Linked DNA regions of Fulvivirga ulvae. The protein of the gene in region 2 interacts with the protein of the main gene of each other region in a pairwise test. Links are inferred from orthologs where the notes say so. Each region holds a gene or a part of one and is shown on either strand. Other genes may lie near its edges.

Region 1 (5,598 bases), 1.3 Mb from region 2 along the record:
CATTAACCCGGTATCGTCCAGCCGAAGATACAGTTCGTTGTCGACGAGAAAACTCCTGTGGTATGCATTGCTTAACGCCCAGCTTTTGATTTTTCCATCCTTATAGCGAAAAAGAACATTGAAGGATTGAAAATAAACCTCATCACCTCTTACAAGGGTTGTCCAGATATCAGAAAAGGATATTGCCTGGTCCGGCAAAAGGTGTGTCAGTGAGTTATATACCATATTACCACTTTTGTCAGGAGCCAGGTATCCGAATTCTCCTACGGCACCCACAAAAATGACCCCTTTGTCGTTGATGGCCAATGACCTTACAATCGACCGGTTGTTAACTGGTATTAATCTCCATGATACACCATCGTATTCTAAAACCCCCTTATTGTTACCAAAGTACATTACTCCACGCGGGTCTTCCACTATTGACCAGTTTTGCGTGTTTGCATTGTACTCTTTTGGAGTGAAGTTGCTGATAAAAGGTCGCCCGGTTTCTCGCGGTTGTCCGTAAGTTAAGGCTACAGCACTAAGAGTTATCAAAAAGCTCCTAAAAAGTAAAACCATAATATTGACTAAACCCTAATGTTAAACACAAAGTGCAACAACAGGCGCTTAAAAAAACCAACAAATATTACATAGGAAATATTATGGCAAAGTTTGTTCCTTTATGTTTTGAAAATCAGCGGATAATAAGAAATTCGTGCCATCGATATTAGTGGATAAATATTTTTTCTGAATAAGCCTCTGTACCTCAGTACTTTTGTGACTGACAAAGTTTATGCCTTCTTAAAATTGATTTATACCTGCCTTTTTTGATTTGAACATTAAGTTTTTTGGTGATTTTCAATATGGGACGGGCAGGTTTTTTCCGGGAAAAATGATGCCGGTAATCATTTGAGAGCTGTATTTATAATTCGGCAGATTTGCAAACGAAATGCCAGAAACTAAGCATAGTATGTTTTACGTGCAAACGGTATAGATTTTAATGCCCGGAAATTTAATTTCCGGGCATTAAAATCTAATTTAAACCAATACTTTACAATGAACTGCGGGTATTTGTTTCATCTTCTCTATCATTTCATTGCTTGGATTTACCTTGTATTTACGAGACATCATTTCCACTGAAATGTTCTCCTGTACGTCCACCAGGTTCATGTGAAGGGCACAGTCCCCTCTATATTGCAGGCACACTTCTTCGAGGTTTTTAATGACGGTCTCATTGATCTCATTAAGATTGATGTTGACCATAAGACCTTTGGTGCGCTTATCCCTGAGGTCGTTGAGCAGCTCTATGTTCAGGATTTTGAACTCTAAACTTTTATCTCCCCACTTCCTTTCCATTACGCGGCCCTGTATGTAAAGGAACCAGCCTTGCATGAGGTATTCTTTAAATTTAATATAGTCGTCACCAAAAAGGAAGAAAGTAAAATTGCCGTTGTAGTCTTCCATAGTCAGCGTGCCAAAAGGTTTTCCTCCTTTGGTTGTTCGGTGAGCAAACCCTGAAACTACTCCGGCTACCTTAACCTCTTTATTTTGTAGTGGTGGCAGGTCATTGAGGTCATTTAGTTCTGTGTTACAAAAACTGTCAATTTCAAATTTGAAATCATCAAGCGGGTGGCCTGAAATGTAGAGCCCTACCACATCACGCTCAATATTCAGTTTTTCTATTTCGCCGAAAGGCTCCATGTACGGGATTTTCGGCTTTGGCGTATCTACACCGGTATCACCGCCAAAGAGGCTGGCCTGCGAGCTTTCTGCCTCCATCTGCATTTTGTTGGCATATTTGATGACTTTTTCGATCAAAGTCTGATCATTTTCAGGGGCATGGAGATACTGGCGGCGGTGAAACTCTTCAAAGCAATCAAACGCCCCGGACATAGCCAGGCACTCGAAGGTTTTTTTGTTCACCATTCTCAGGTTGACACGTTCGGCAAAGTCGAAAATATCCTTATAAGGGCCATTTTTTTCACGTTCTTCGATGATGTTTTCCACTGCGGCATCACCGCTTCCTTTAATAGCTCCAAGTCCGAAACGAATTTCTCCCTCTTTGTTAACCGCAAAGTTTACAGCAGATTCATTCACGTGCGGGCCAAGTACCTTTATGCCCAGGCTTCGGCACTCCTCCATAAAGAAGGTTACCTTTTCAATATTACTCTGGTTATGTGTAAGTACAGCGGCCATATACTCGGCAGGGTAGTGGGCCTTGAGGTATGCTGTCTGGTAAGCCACCAGTGAATAACACGTAGAGTGCGATTTATTGAAGGCATAGGCAGCAAAAGCTTCCCAGTCTTTCCATACTTTTCCAAGAACTTCGGGGTCATGGCCCCTTTCCTTACCTCCATCAATGAATTTTGGCTTTAATTTTTCCAGAAGAGCAAATATTTTCTTACCCATGGCCTTACGCAGAACGTCAGCGTCACCTTTGGAAAAGCCCGCCAGTTTCTGCGACAGCAACATCACCTGCTCCTGGTATACTGTAATTCCATATGTCTCTGCCAGGTACTCTTCCATATCCTGGATGTCGTAGGTGATTTCTTCTTCACCGTGCTTTCTGGAGATAAAGTTAGGGATGTATTCCATTGGCCCCGGTCTGTAGAGGGCGTTCATGGCTATGAGATCCTCGAATTTATCCGGCTTTAATGCCCTGAGGTGCTTCTGCATACCGGGAGACTCAAACTGGAAAGTACCGTTTGTCTCGCCACGTTGATAAAGCTCATAGGTTTTTTGATCATCTAAAGGTATGGTGTCAATGTCAATTTCAACGCCATGACGTCTTTTAACATTGGCAATGGCAGACTTAATAATGGTAAGGGTTTTAAGACCCAAAAAGTCCATTTTAAGCATCCCTGCATTCTCAACCACACTGTTGTCAAACTGCGTAACGAGCATCTCTGAGTCCCTGGCGGTAGAAACAGGAATAAATTTGGTCAAGTCATCAGGGGTAATGATAACACCGCAGGCATGCGTACCTGTATTCCTTACCGAGCCTTCCAGAATTTTAGCCTGGTTGAGTACTTTGGCCTTCAGATCGCTACCTTTGCGAAACTCTTCAAGCTCTTTAACTTCCTTAAAAGCTTTGTCTAATGATGTTCCCGGTTTCTCGGGTACAAGTTTGGCGAGGTCATTGGCTTCGGAGAGTGATAGCTCCATCACACGGGCTGCATCCCGGATGGAAGATTTTGCAGCCATAGTACCATAAGTAATGATCTGAGCTACCTGCTGCTTACCATATTTATTAATTACATATTGAATAACCTTATCACGGCCTTCATCGTCGAAGTCAATATCAATATCAGGAAGTGATACCCTGTCAGGATTCAAAAAACGCTCAAAAAGGAGATCGTAAGCAATAGGGTCTACGTTGGTAATTCCGATACAGTAAGCTACTGCCGACCCTGCGGCCGAACCCCGTCCCGGGCCCACTGATACACCCATTTCCCGAGCCTTGCTGGTAAAGTCCTGAACGATCAGGAAATAACCCGGATAGCCGGTGTTTTTGATGGTTTCCAACTCAAAGTCGAGACGTTCCCTGATCTCATCGGTAATTTCGGGATAGCGTTTTTTTGCACCTTCATAGGTTAGGTGACGTAAAAATGCATTTTCTCCGCGTTTGCCTCCGTCTTTTTCATCCTCAGAATCCTTAAATTCTTCAGGGATTCCGAACGCAGGAAGGAGTACGTCCCTGTCCAGCTTATAAACTTCAATTTTGTCAACCAGTTCGGAGAGATTCTCTATGGCTTCAGGAATATCACTGAATACAATTTTCATCTCTTCCTGAGATTTGAAGTAATATTCATTGTTCGGGAACCCGAATCTGTATCCACGGCCACGTCCAATAGGAGTAGATTTCATTTCGCCGTCCTTTACGCATAGCAATACATCATGAGCTTCCGCATCTTCCTCGCTGAGATAATAAACGTCGTTGGCGGCAATTATTTTTACATGATATTTTCTGGCAAAGTCAAGAAGTACGCTGTTTACCCTGTTTTCTTCTTCAAGCCCCTGCCCGGCGATATCTCCGTGACGAAGGAATTCTACATAAAAATCATCTTTGAATACCTCCAGATACCACTGAAAGGCTTCTTCGGCCTGGTGTTCACCTACGTTCAGGATCAGGTAAGGAATTTCGCTGTTCAGTCCGCCTGTCAGTGCGATAACATCTTCAGAATAGGCTTTGATCAGATCTTTGTCAATACGCGGGTAGATGCCGTACAGACCTTCTATGTAAGCCAGAGAGCTGAGTTTTGCGAGGTTATGGTATCCGTTTTTGTTTTTGGCGATCAATACCTGATTGTAACGCTTGTCAGGATTGTCTTTGGTGAATTTAAGTTTTGTTCGTTCTTCTGCTACATAAAACTCACAACCAACGATGGGTTTGATCTCATTGTTCAGGGCCTCACGTACAAATTTGAAGGCACCAAACATATTGCCCAGATCGGTAAGGGCAACTGCAGGCATGTTGTATTCTTTGGCTTTGGCTACAAGTCCTTTAATGTCCGGTACGGCTTGCAGTACCGAAAACTGTGAGTGTACATGCAAGTGTGAGAAAGGATAGTCTATCTTTTTTGCTGCCTCCCTGTCACCTCCAAAGTTTACTTCTGAGGCTTCTTCGATTTTGGCGAAGTTGGCATCGGCAAGCTCAGGTGCTTCATAAGTGATCTCTGCTACATCAGTGTCGTCCAGTGGTTCTACCACTTTTTTGGTTATCAGGCCAAAGAAACATTTTGCTGTAGCGTCAACATCATAGGCAGCATCGTGAGCATCATTGAACTTGGAGCCGAAAAGCTTTTCATGCAGCTCGATCAGTTTCGGTGCCTTTAACCGGCCTCCTATACCACCTTGAAGCTGACAGAATTCGGTGGAGACCTCGGCCGTATCTATTTTATTTTTCTCCTGCAGGCCGTGCCCCTGATCGCTCTGCCCAACCCTTACATATTCAGTACCGACTATGCGGTTATCAAAGTCTATATTATGGCCGATGACGACCTGCGCGGCTTCAAGGTCTTTGGAGAAGATGTTGAGAACTTCTTCCAGGGGATGTCCTTCTTCAAGTGCACGCTTGGTAGAGATCCCGTGGACTTTTTCAGAGTTATAGGGTATGGTAAACCCTTCCGGTTTAACGATGAAATTTTGACTGGAAAGCAGGTTTCCCTTGTTGTCATGCAACTGCCACGCTATTTGTACCAGCCTGGGCCAGTTATCCAGATCGGTAATAGGGGCACTATAATTATGAGGTAAACCTGTGGTTTCGGTATCAAAAATTAAATACATGCTGATGTGCTAGCGGTTTGAAAAAGACAATCAAAAATGATCTTCAAATATCGTAAAACTTCGGGAGAACAGGGGAGGTTCCCGCGAGGATTTTTGCTGTCAATTTTTTGATGTGGAGGCTGCATACCAGAGGATACTCTGTGCGAACCGATGAACCACCTTCTGTTTTGATTAGTCGGGCTACTGCAAATGATTAAATTCTGCCCGGAATTTCACTGAGTCCTCTTCGAGAGACATCTGCTTGGAAGTAGTGTGGTCTAGCCGTTGATTGATTCATTTCACCCCCTCCATGGTCTTGTTCCCTGACAGACCATTCGGGGTGGAGTCACGTGC
Region 2 (4,604 bases):
TTCAGCACTTCCAGACTGGATCTATGCGTTGCCGTAGCGGATCTTAATAGTGATGGTAATCCGGATATGGTTGCAGGGGATAAACGTGGTAGCCTTACTATTTACGATAACTTTCTGGAGCATATTGATCAGCCGGAGGAAGGCGTAACAGAAATTGTGTGGTCACCCCATGAGAAACCATCCGTATTTAACCTAGGAGGTAAATTGTATCCCGCTGTGGCTAACCTTTTTAACGAGGACAAACCAAGCCTGATCATAGGTACCGGACAAGGTGGATTACACATTTTGAGGAACTCAGATGCTCTGGCGGGATATACTAACCGTTTTGACCTGGATATATTTCCAAATCCTGTAATTCGAACCAATACACAATCTATCAACGTTAGTTCTAAAATTTCAGGTACAGCTACTGTTATTTCAATACTGGGGCAGCAAGTGGCTAACAGCTTTCATCTGCCCGCAAATACTGTAAAATCTATTCCGGTTACGGGGCTTCATCCAGGAATATACATTGTTATTTTGACGGTTGGTGATGGCGATTACATCCATCAAAGGTTCGTAGTTATTAACTAATTGTGCATTTATATCTTCACATAAGGATCATTAAGGATCAGTTTAATTTCAAAAATGACACTATCGACAAGGTAAGGAGCTGGCTACCCCATGTATCCTTGTTTGATGTAGACAACTATTCAGATAATACGACAATCCAAACTGCCATAAGAGCTATGGAAATGGCCGACAAGATCTTTATTCAAATAGAAGCTGAACAGGGCCCTGAGCCGGGCGGTGTTTTGAAAATATTAAACACGGCCATGAGGAAGTCATCTGCTGTTATTGATTACCGGGGCAGTCATGCAGTTATGGATAAAATCATGATACGCTTCAAGGACAGGTTAACCAGTAGTGATCGGTCGCAACAACAAAAGTTGGCAGACTTTTTTAATGATGGATCGTAAATTTATCAGCATCCATGTACGCCGGAAATTTTTCTCTCAGGCCAGTGACCTCTGCAGGGTCCAGTGAGAAGGTTCGAATTTCTTCCCTGTCTTCGGCCTCATATAGATTTTCACCCTTTGGTGTTATGATAGCTGAATGGCCATTGTAATCCACATGATTGCCATCAGTGCCGATGCGGTTCACCCCTATAGTATAACATAGATTTTCCACTGATCGGGCTTTTAGAAGTATATCCCAGGCGTTAACCCTGGGGGCAGGCCAGTTTGCTATATAGATGGCCAAATCATAGCTTGTCTGGCCGGTTGCTCCTTCAGGTACATTTCTGCTCCAAACCGGGAAACGGAGGTCATAGCAGATTAGGGGGCAAATGAGCCATCCTTTCAAAGTTTCGATTAGTTTTTTTTTGCCCGCCGAATAATGCTCGTGCTCATTAGCCATTCGGAATAGATGCCTTTTGTCATAGCTGCTATATTGCCCATCAGGCTTCATCCATATGAGGCGGTTATAGTATTTGTTATCCTCTTTGGCTATAAAACTGCCGCAGATTACGGCTTTGGTTTGTTCAGCCATTTGCTTCATCCATTTAAACACCCTGAAGTTCATAGGCTCGGCAAGCTTCTCAGCCTGCATAGAAAACCCGGTGCTAAACATCTCTGGCAATATGATAAGGTCTGTGGCCTCATTGATCTGCCAGATCTTTTCTTCAAACATGGCCAGGTTGGCATCGGGGTCTTGCCAGTAGAGTGGAGATTGTATAAGTGTTACTTTTAAATTCTGCATAAGATCCTGGCTGCTTTTTCAATGGTCTCTTCGCTTTTGGCGAAACAAAATCTTAATAATTTGTCATCCCTGCGGTTTTTGTAGAACGCTGAAATGGGTATAGACGCTATACTGTGTGTTTTTGTCAGATATTCGGCCATTTCTGTGTCAGGGCGATCAGAAAGGTTTTTATAAGAGAGTGACTGAAAGTAGGTCCCATGACAAGGTATAGCCGTAAATCCGGAGTCTTTTATTTGATTGAGGAACAGATCTCTTTTTTGCTGGTAAAAAGCAGGAAGTTGGGTGTAATTGCTCTCTGTTTTGAGAAATTCGGCAATCGCCAGCTGGACTGCCGTGTTGACGCTGAATGTTACGAACTGATGGAGTTTTCTGATTTCAGCCATTATACCGGCCGGAGCAACAACATAACCTACCTTCCAACCGGTGGCATGGAATGTTTTTCCAAAAGAAAAAACAGCGATACTCTGGTCTGCAAGGGCAGGGTACCGGAGTACACTTGCATGGGTGAAGTTATCAAATATGATATGCTCGTAAACTTCATCGCTCAAAATGAGCAGATCAGGGTGTTTCATGGCTATTTTATCGAGCCGCCTCATGTCTTCACCTGTTAATACCGATCCTGTAGGGTTATGGGGGGTGTTGATCATGATCATTCTTGTGCGGGCTGTAACATTTTTCTCCACCTCATCCCAGTTAATGGAGAAATCAGGTTGTTTAAGTGTAAGATGGACAGGCACACCTCCGCATAACCTGATGACAGGATCGTAACTGTCATAAGCCGGGTCAAAAAGAATGACCTCATCATCAGGAGCAACCAGTGCTGTAATGGTATTGAAAAGGGCCTCAGTAGCTCCAGAAGTGATTGTGATTTCAGTTTCGGGATCGGCAAGGTAATTAAAGCGGTATTTAAGCATGGAAGCTATTTGCTCCCTCAGGGCCGGAATACCGGGCATAGGAGCATATTGATTGAAGCCGTTTGACATGTATTTGTTAACAAGCCTGATCAGGTCTCCTGACACTTCAAAGTCAGGGAAGCCCTGCGAAAGGTTTATGGCACTATGCTCCTGTGCCATTTTAGACATTACTGAAAAAATTGACGTGCCAACATCCGGAAGTTTAGATTTAAATTTTGGCATATTATTTTTTTGCAGGGAGTATTACCCTGTAGTCCACTTTCATCTTTCCTTTAGTTATGTTCTGGAGTTTTCCTTTTAGCATACGCTTCTTTAGAGGTGAAAGATGATCCGTAAACAAGATTCCTTCTATATGGTCATATTCATGCTGAATGATACGGGCTTTCATACCATCATACGTCTCCTCATGTTCCTCCCAGTTTTCATCAAAGTAGCGTATGGTGAGCCTTTCATTTCTGAATACATCTTCTCTGATGTTTGGTATACTAAGGCACCCCTCTTCAAAAGCCCATTCGTCCCCGGTCTCTTCCAGTATTTGCGGATTAATAAATACTTTTTTAAAGTCCTCCATATCTTCATCCTCAATAGGACGTCCGTCCACTACAAATATCCTCAGACTTTTTCCAATTTGGGGGGCTGCTATTCCAATACCACTTGCAGCTTCCATGGTCTCAAACATATCTTCACTGAGCTGTTTGACATCTATCTCACCTTTCTCTATGTCCCTTGCTTTCTTCTTTAGCACGGGATCTCCGTATACTACTATAGGATATATCATCTACTGTTCAAGTTTCCTTATAATTCATTCAAAATTAATATATTTTTTCAAAAAGAGGGGTTGCAATCCAGATAGGATTGCAAAATCACAGCTGCGCTTACTTTATCGATGTTGGCTTTATTTCTTCTGTCCTTTTTCTTCATGCCGCCCTCCACCATTGCAGAGAATGCAATTTTGCTTGTAAATCGTTCATCCACCTCATTAATGCCCACATCAGGGAAGAGCTTCTTAAGCTTATTTATAAATTTTGTAACAGCTGCTGTGGCATGAGTGTCTTCATTCCGGAGGTTTTTGGGCATGCCTATTACAAACCTCTCCACAGGCTCTTTCGAGCAGTAATCTGTTAAAAAATCAAAAATTTCCTTTGTGGGAACTGTTGTAAGTGGAGAGGCAATGATCTTCATAGGGTCAGTAGTGGCGATACCAGTCCTCTTCAGGCCATAATCTATACCTAAGATCCTACCCACTAGTTAAACCTGATGGTTTCCCTGAAACGTGCTTTCACCTCTTTTTCCAGCATAAGTGCTTTTGGAAATAAGATGTCATTTTCAATCTTGGCGTGTGTGACAAGGCTCCGTTCAAGATCTTTTAGTTCTTCATAGATAATCCTGACATGCAATGGCGTTTGCTTATCGTAGGCGTAGTCATTGGTGATCCGGCGTATACCTTTCATTTCATCATCATGCTCGCTGTGCTCTACCGCATACCTCTGAAGTGAATGCTTCTCCATAAGATAAAAGACCTGCGAAATGTTGCAGTTGTTTTTAGTGAATTTGTATAGAGCAGAGATATACGAAAAAAGGGTGTCTTCCTCCTGGTAAATATGATGAATGAAATCCTCAACGAAAAGTGGGAAAACAAACTTCAAATCCTTTTCAATAAAATCATAATCAGGATGGCCGGCATGGAAGTTGTCAATTATGCGGGCTATGTAAGGCAGCTTTTGCTTAATGAAGATATAATGAGTGTGCTTCAGATACTCTATTATAAGTTCTACAGGATATTCCCTTAAGGAGAGATTTTCCTCGACGCAATGGTAAACAGACTCCAGTTTTTGTATTACAGCATTTACGTTTAATCCTCTTTCCCTGCATGCCTGTTCAAGAGTTTTTTGAGAATAGTCGTAAAACTCTATACCGAAATAGAACAGTACAGAGGCATGTACATAATTA
Region 3 (3,756 bases), 5.2 Mb from region 2 along the record:
AGATTGATCAATGATAAAGAAGGAAACCTCTTCGGAATAGATGTTACCGATGAGAACTCATATGATGATTTTGTTCCTTTGGAGATGCACATCCCTAAAGGGAAAGAGGTTCTGTTAAACATCAGGGCAAGAGACGTATTACATAGTGTATTCATCCCGCATTTCAGAGTGAAAATGGATGCAGTACCCGGTATGCCTACCCATTTCAAATTTATTGCAACCAAGAGCACTCAGGAAATGAGATCAGAGTTAGGTGACCCTGAGTTTGACTACTTTATCACCTGTACGGAAATCTGTGGTAGGGGACACTTCTCTATGAAATTGAAGGTGGTAGTAGATGAACCTGAAGATTATGAGGCATGGAAAGCTGCCCAGCCAACATGGTTGAAGCTGAATCCGGATTACTTGGAAAAGGTACCGGCCGACAAAAGAGAACTGGCAATCATTAAGGCCGGAATCGATAAAGAAGAATTAGAAGCATCATTATAGAAAGTTAGATATTATGGCAACTGCTGATATACACATTACTGAAGAAACTCATCATGATGGTCATGAGCATGATCACGATCATCATGGCAATTTTTGGACAACTTATGTTTTCAGTACCGACCATAAAATGATCGCCAAGCAATTCCTGATCACAGGGATTTTTTGGGCGCTTATTGGTGGTACATTATCTGTTATATTCAGATTGCAGTTAGGTTTTCCGGAAGCTGAGCTTGGCTGGTTGAAGCCTGTTCTCGGTGGCTGGATCACTCCGGATGGTAAACTTGACCCTGAATTTTACCTGGCCCTGGTTACCATGCATGGTACCATCATGGTATTTTTTGTACTTACTGCAGGTTTGAGCGGTACTTTTGCCAACTTCCTCATACCACTGCAAATTGGTGCACGCGATATGGCGTCAGGTTTTATGAATATGCTTTCTTACTGGTTCTTCTTTGCGTCCAGCGTTATCATGTTCATATCTTTGTTTATTGAGACAGGACCCGCTTCGGGAGGATGGGTAATCTATCCGCCTTTAAGTGCTTTGCCCCAGGCCGTAAACGGTTCCGGTTTAGGTATGACCCTGTGGTTGGTGGCTATGGCGTTGTTCATTGTATCGTCATTATTGGGTGGTATCAACTACATCTCTACGGTTATCAATTTGAGAACCAAAGGGATGTCATTCGCCAAACTGCCGCTTTCAATTTGGGCATTGTTCCTGACAGCAGTAATCGGTTTGTTGTCATTTCCGGTACTGTTTTCAGCAGCTTTATTGCTGATCTTTGATAGAAGCTTTGGTACCAGTTTCTACCTTTCTGATATTTATATTAACGGAGAGGCACTTCCTAACCAGGGAGGTAGCCCAATATTGTTCCAGCACTTATTCTGGTTCCTCGGCCACCCTGAAGTATACATTGTATTATTACCTGCGTTGGGTATTACATCTGAGGTTATTGCAACCAATTCACGTAAGCCTATCTTTGGTTACAAAGCAATGGTTGGGTCAATCTTATTCATTGCTATATTATCCTTCGTAGTATGGGCTCACCACATGTTTGTGTCGGGTATGAACCCTTTCCTGGGGTCAGTATTTATGCTATTAACATTGATCATTGCGGTACCTTCGGCAGTAAAAGTATTTAACTACCTTACTACTTTGTGGAGAGGTAACATCAGGTTTACACCTGCCATGCTTTTCTCCATTGGTTTGGTATCATTCTTTATATCGGGAGGTCTTACAGGTATACACCTGGGTAATTCTGCCATTGACATTCAGTTGCACGATACATACTTTGTTGTAGCTCACTTCCACCTTGTTATGGGTAGTGCGTCTTTCTTTGGTATGCTTGCAGGTATCTATCACTGGTTCCCTAAGATGTTCGGTCGTATGATGGATGCGAAGCTTGGTTACATACACTTCTGGTTGACATTTGTTGGAGTTTACCTGGTGTTCTTCCCTATGCATTATATAGGTATAGCGGGATACCCTAGAAGATATTACTCGTTCACTAACTACGATGCCTTTAATTCATTCTCTGATTTGAATATGCTGGTGAGTATTGCGGCTATCCTTACTTTGGCGGCTCAGTTTATCTTCATATTCAACTTCTTTTATAGCATGTACAGAGGCAGAAAGGCTTCGGCTAACCCGTGGCAGTCAAACACCCTGGAGTGGACAACTCCTGTGGAACCTGGACATGGAAACTGGCCGGGAGAGATCCCTACCGTTTACAGATGGCCATATGACTATAGTAAGCCTGGTGCTAAAGAGGATTATATCCCTCAGCACATACCTTTTTCTATGACTCCAGAATCAAATCTTCCTCACGAGAATGATATGATCAAATTAGAAGGAGATGAGACGAAGGTTGTAGTGGATGAAAAAAAGTAACATAGAGAACAGCAGGCTATTCTCAAGGTTTAGCCTGCTTACTCTTATTGCTGTATATTTATTAATACTGGTAGGTGGCATAGTAAGGAGCACCGGCTCCGGAATGGGGTGTCCTGACTGGCCAAAATGTTTTGGCAATTGGGTACCTCCGACAAATGTTAGCCAGCTTCCGGAAAACTACAAAGAGATTTATTCTCAAAAGAGAGCGAAAAAGAATGAGCGTTTTGCTAAATACCTTTCAGGGCTAGGATTTGATGAAACAGCTGACAAAATACTTACAGATGAGTCTATTTTAGTTGAAGCTGATTTTAACAAGCAAAAAACCTGGATCGAATATATCAACAGACTATTAGGTGTCCTGATAGGAATGTTAATCATTGGAACGTTCGTTTTATCGATAAGATTCTTGAAAACTGACAGAACCATATTCTATGTTGCATTAGCCACTTTGCTGTTGGTCATATTTCAGGGATGGATCGGATCTATTGTAGTGTCAACAAATCTGGTACCCTGGACAATCACATTACACATGTTTCTGGCGCTGCTAATTGTGGCATTGTTGGTATATCTGGTACATAGAACTGATTACTCGGCTGGAGTTGCCATGTGTTTCCGTAACAGAACAGTATTTTTGGTTGTTCTTGTGGCATGTATGATCACTTCGCTTATTCAGGTGGCACTTGGCACACAGGTTCGTGAAGCAATTGATGTCATTGCAGCTCAATACGATTATACCAACAGGAATTTATGGGTGGGGGAAATCGGGACTTCATTCCTGATTCATCGCTCTTTTAGCTGGTTAATATTATTACTACATGCAGTATTGATATATATTCTGTTTAAAACAAAGTCCGGTTCCGCACTTACTGTTGGATTAATGGCTGTAGTTGTGCTTACCGTTCTAACAGGAGTTGTTATGGGATATTTCGGTATACCGGCTTTTATACAGCCCGTTCATTTATTGCTCGGAACGTTGATCTTCGGCATGCAGTTTTTACTATTTTTGCGGGTGAGTGGAGTAAAAGGAAAATTGGCATTATAGCATTATGATTTTAAATGATACATACGGACTTTCAATGGCAGGCAGGCTCAGGGCTTACTTTGAACTAGTTAAGTTTCGTCTGTCTTTTCTTGTAGCATTTTCATGTGGCTTTGGCTATGTGTTGGGTGCCAGTGGCACAATGAACTGGGTACATTTCGGCATGCTGTGTCTTGGAGGATTTCTGGTATCGGGAGCTTCTATTACTATTAATCAGATAATAGAGAAGGATCTTGATAAATTAATGACAAGGACAATGAACAGGCCACTTCCGACAGGTAGAGTTACTGTTGGAGAAGCGGCGGTATTCGCTTTTGTATGTGCAGCGGTTGGGTTAACC

Evidence for each region.
Region 1: the proteins of LVD17_RS06815 (region 2) and dnaE interact in binary tests that used the Escherichia coli proteins (3 or more experiments, as listed by UniProt). The link is inferred for Fulvivirga ulvae from one-to-one orthologs.
Region 3: the proteins of LVD17_RS06815 (region 2) and LVD17_RS27620 interact in binary tests that used the Escherichia coli proteins (3 or more experiments, as listed by UniProt). The link is inferred for Fulvivirga ulvae from one-to-one orthologs.

What each region holds. Positions count from the first base shown.
Region 1 is NZ_CP089981.1:315,881-321,478, reverse strand. The notes cover bases 818-5,598. They hold dnaE (DNA polymerase III subunit alpha), read right to left. Parts: upstream 5,266-5,598; coding sequence 1,018-5,265; downstream 818-1,017. Outside these bases: LVD17_RS28555 (sensor histidine kinase), read right to left, coding at 1-534. UniProt on the Escherichia coli protein: DNA polymerase III is a complex, multichain enzyme responsible for most of the replicative synthesis in bacteria. This DNA polymerase also exhibits 3' to 5' exonuclease activity. The alpha chain is the DNA polymerase catalytic subunit.
Region 2 is NZ_CP089981.1:1,609,201-1,613,804, reverse strand. Bases 803-3,771 are described here. They hold LVD17_RS06815 (methionine aminotransferase), read right to left. Parts: upstream 2,877-3,771; coding sequence 1,728-2,876; downstream 803-1,727. Other genes in these bases: ruvX (Holliday junction resolvase RuvX), read right to left, coding at 3,480-3,771; def (peptide deformylase), read right to left, coding at 2,878-3,432; LVD17_RS06820 (amidohydrolase), read right to left, coding at 943-1,740; LVD17_RS06825 (hypothetical protein), read left to right, coding at 803-959. Also shown: LVD17_RS06830 (T9SS type A sorting domain-containing protein), read left to right, coding at 1-573; more of LVD17_RS06825, read left to right, coding at 576-802; more of ruvX, read right to left, coding at 3,772-3,899; LVD17_RS06800 (hemerythrin domain-containing protein), read right to left, coding at 3,899-4,604. UniProt on the Escherichia coli protein: Shows aminotransferase activity with methionine and histidine as substrates, and to a lesser extent also with phenylalanine.
Region 3 is NZ_CP089981.1:6,802,028-6,805,783, reverse strand. Bases 1-2,939 are described here. They hold LVD17_RS27620 (cytochrome c oxidase subunit I), read left to right. Parts: upstream 1-502; coding sequence 503-2,377; downstream 2,378-2,939. Other genes in these bases: LVD17_RS27615 (COX15/CtaA family protein), read left to right, coding at 2,364-2,939; LVD17_RS27625 (cytochrome c oxidase subunit II), read left to right, coding at 1-489. In the rest of the region: more of LVD17_RS27615, read left to right, coding at 2,940-3,419; cyoE (heme o synthase), read left to right, coding at 3,424-3,756. UniProt on the Escherichia coli protein: Cytochrome bo(3) ubiquinol oxidase is the terminal enzyme in the aerobic respiratory chain of E.coli that predominates when cells are grown at high aeration.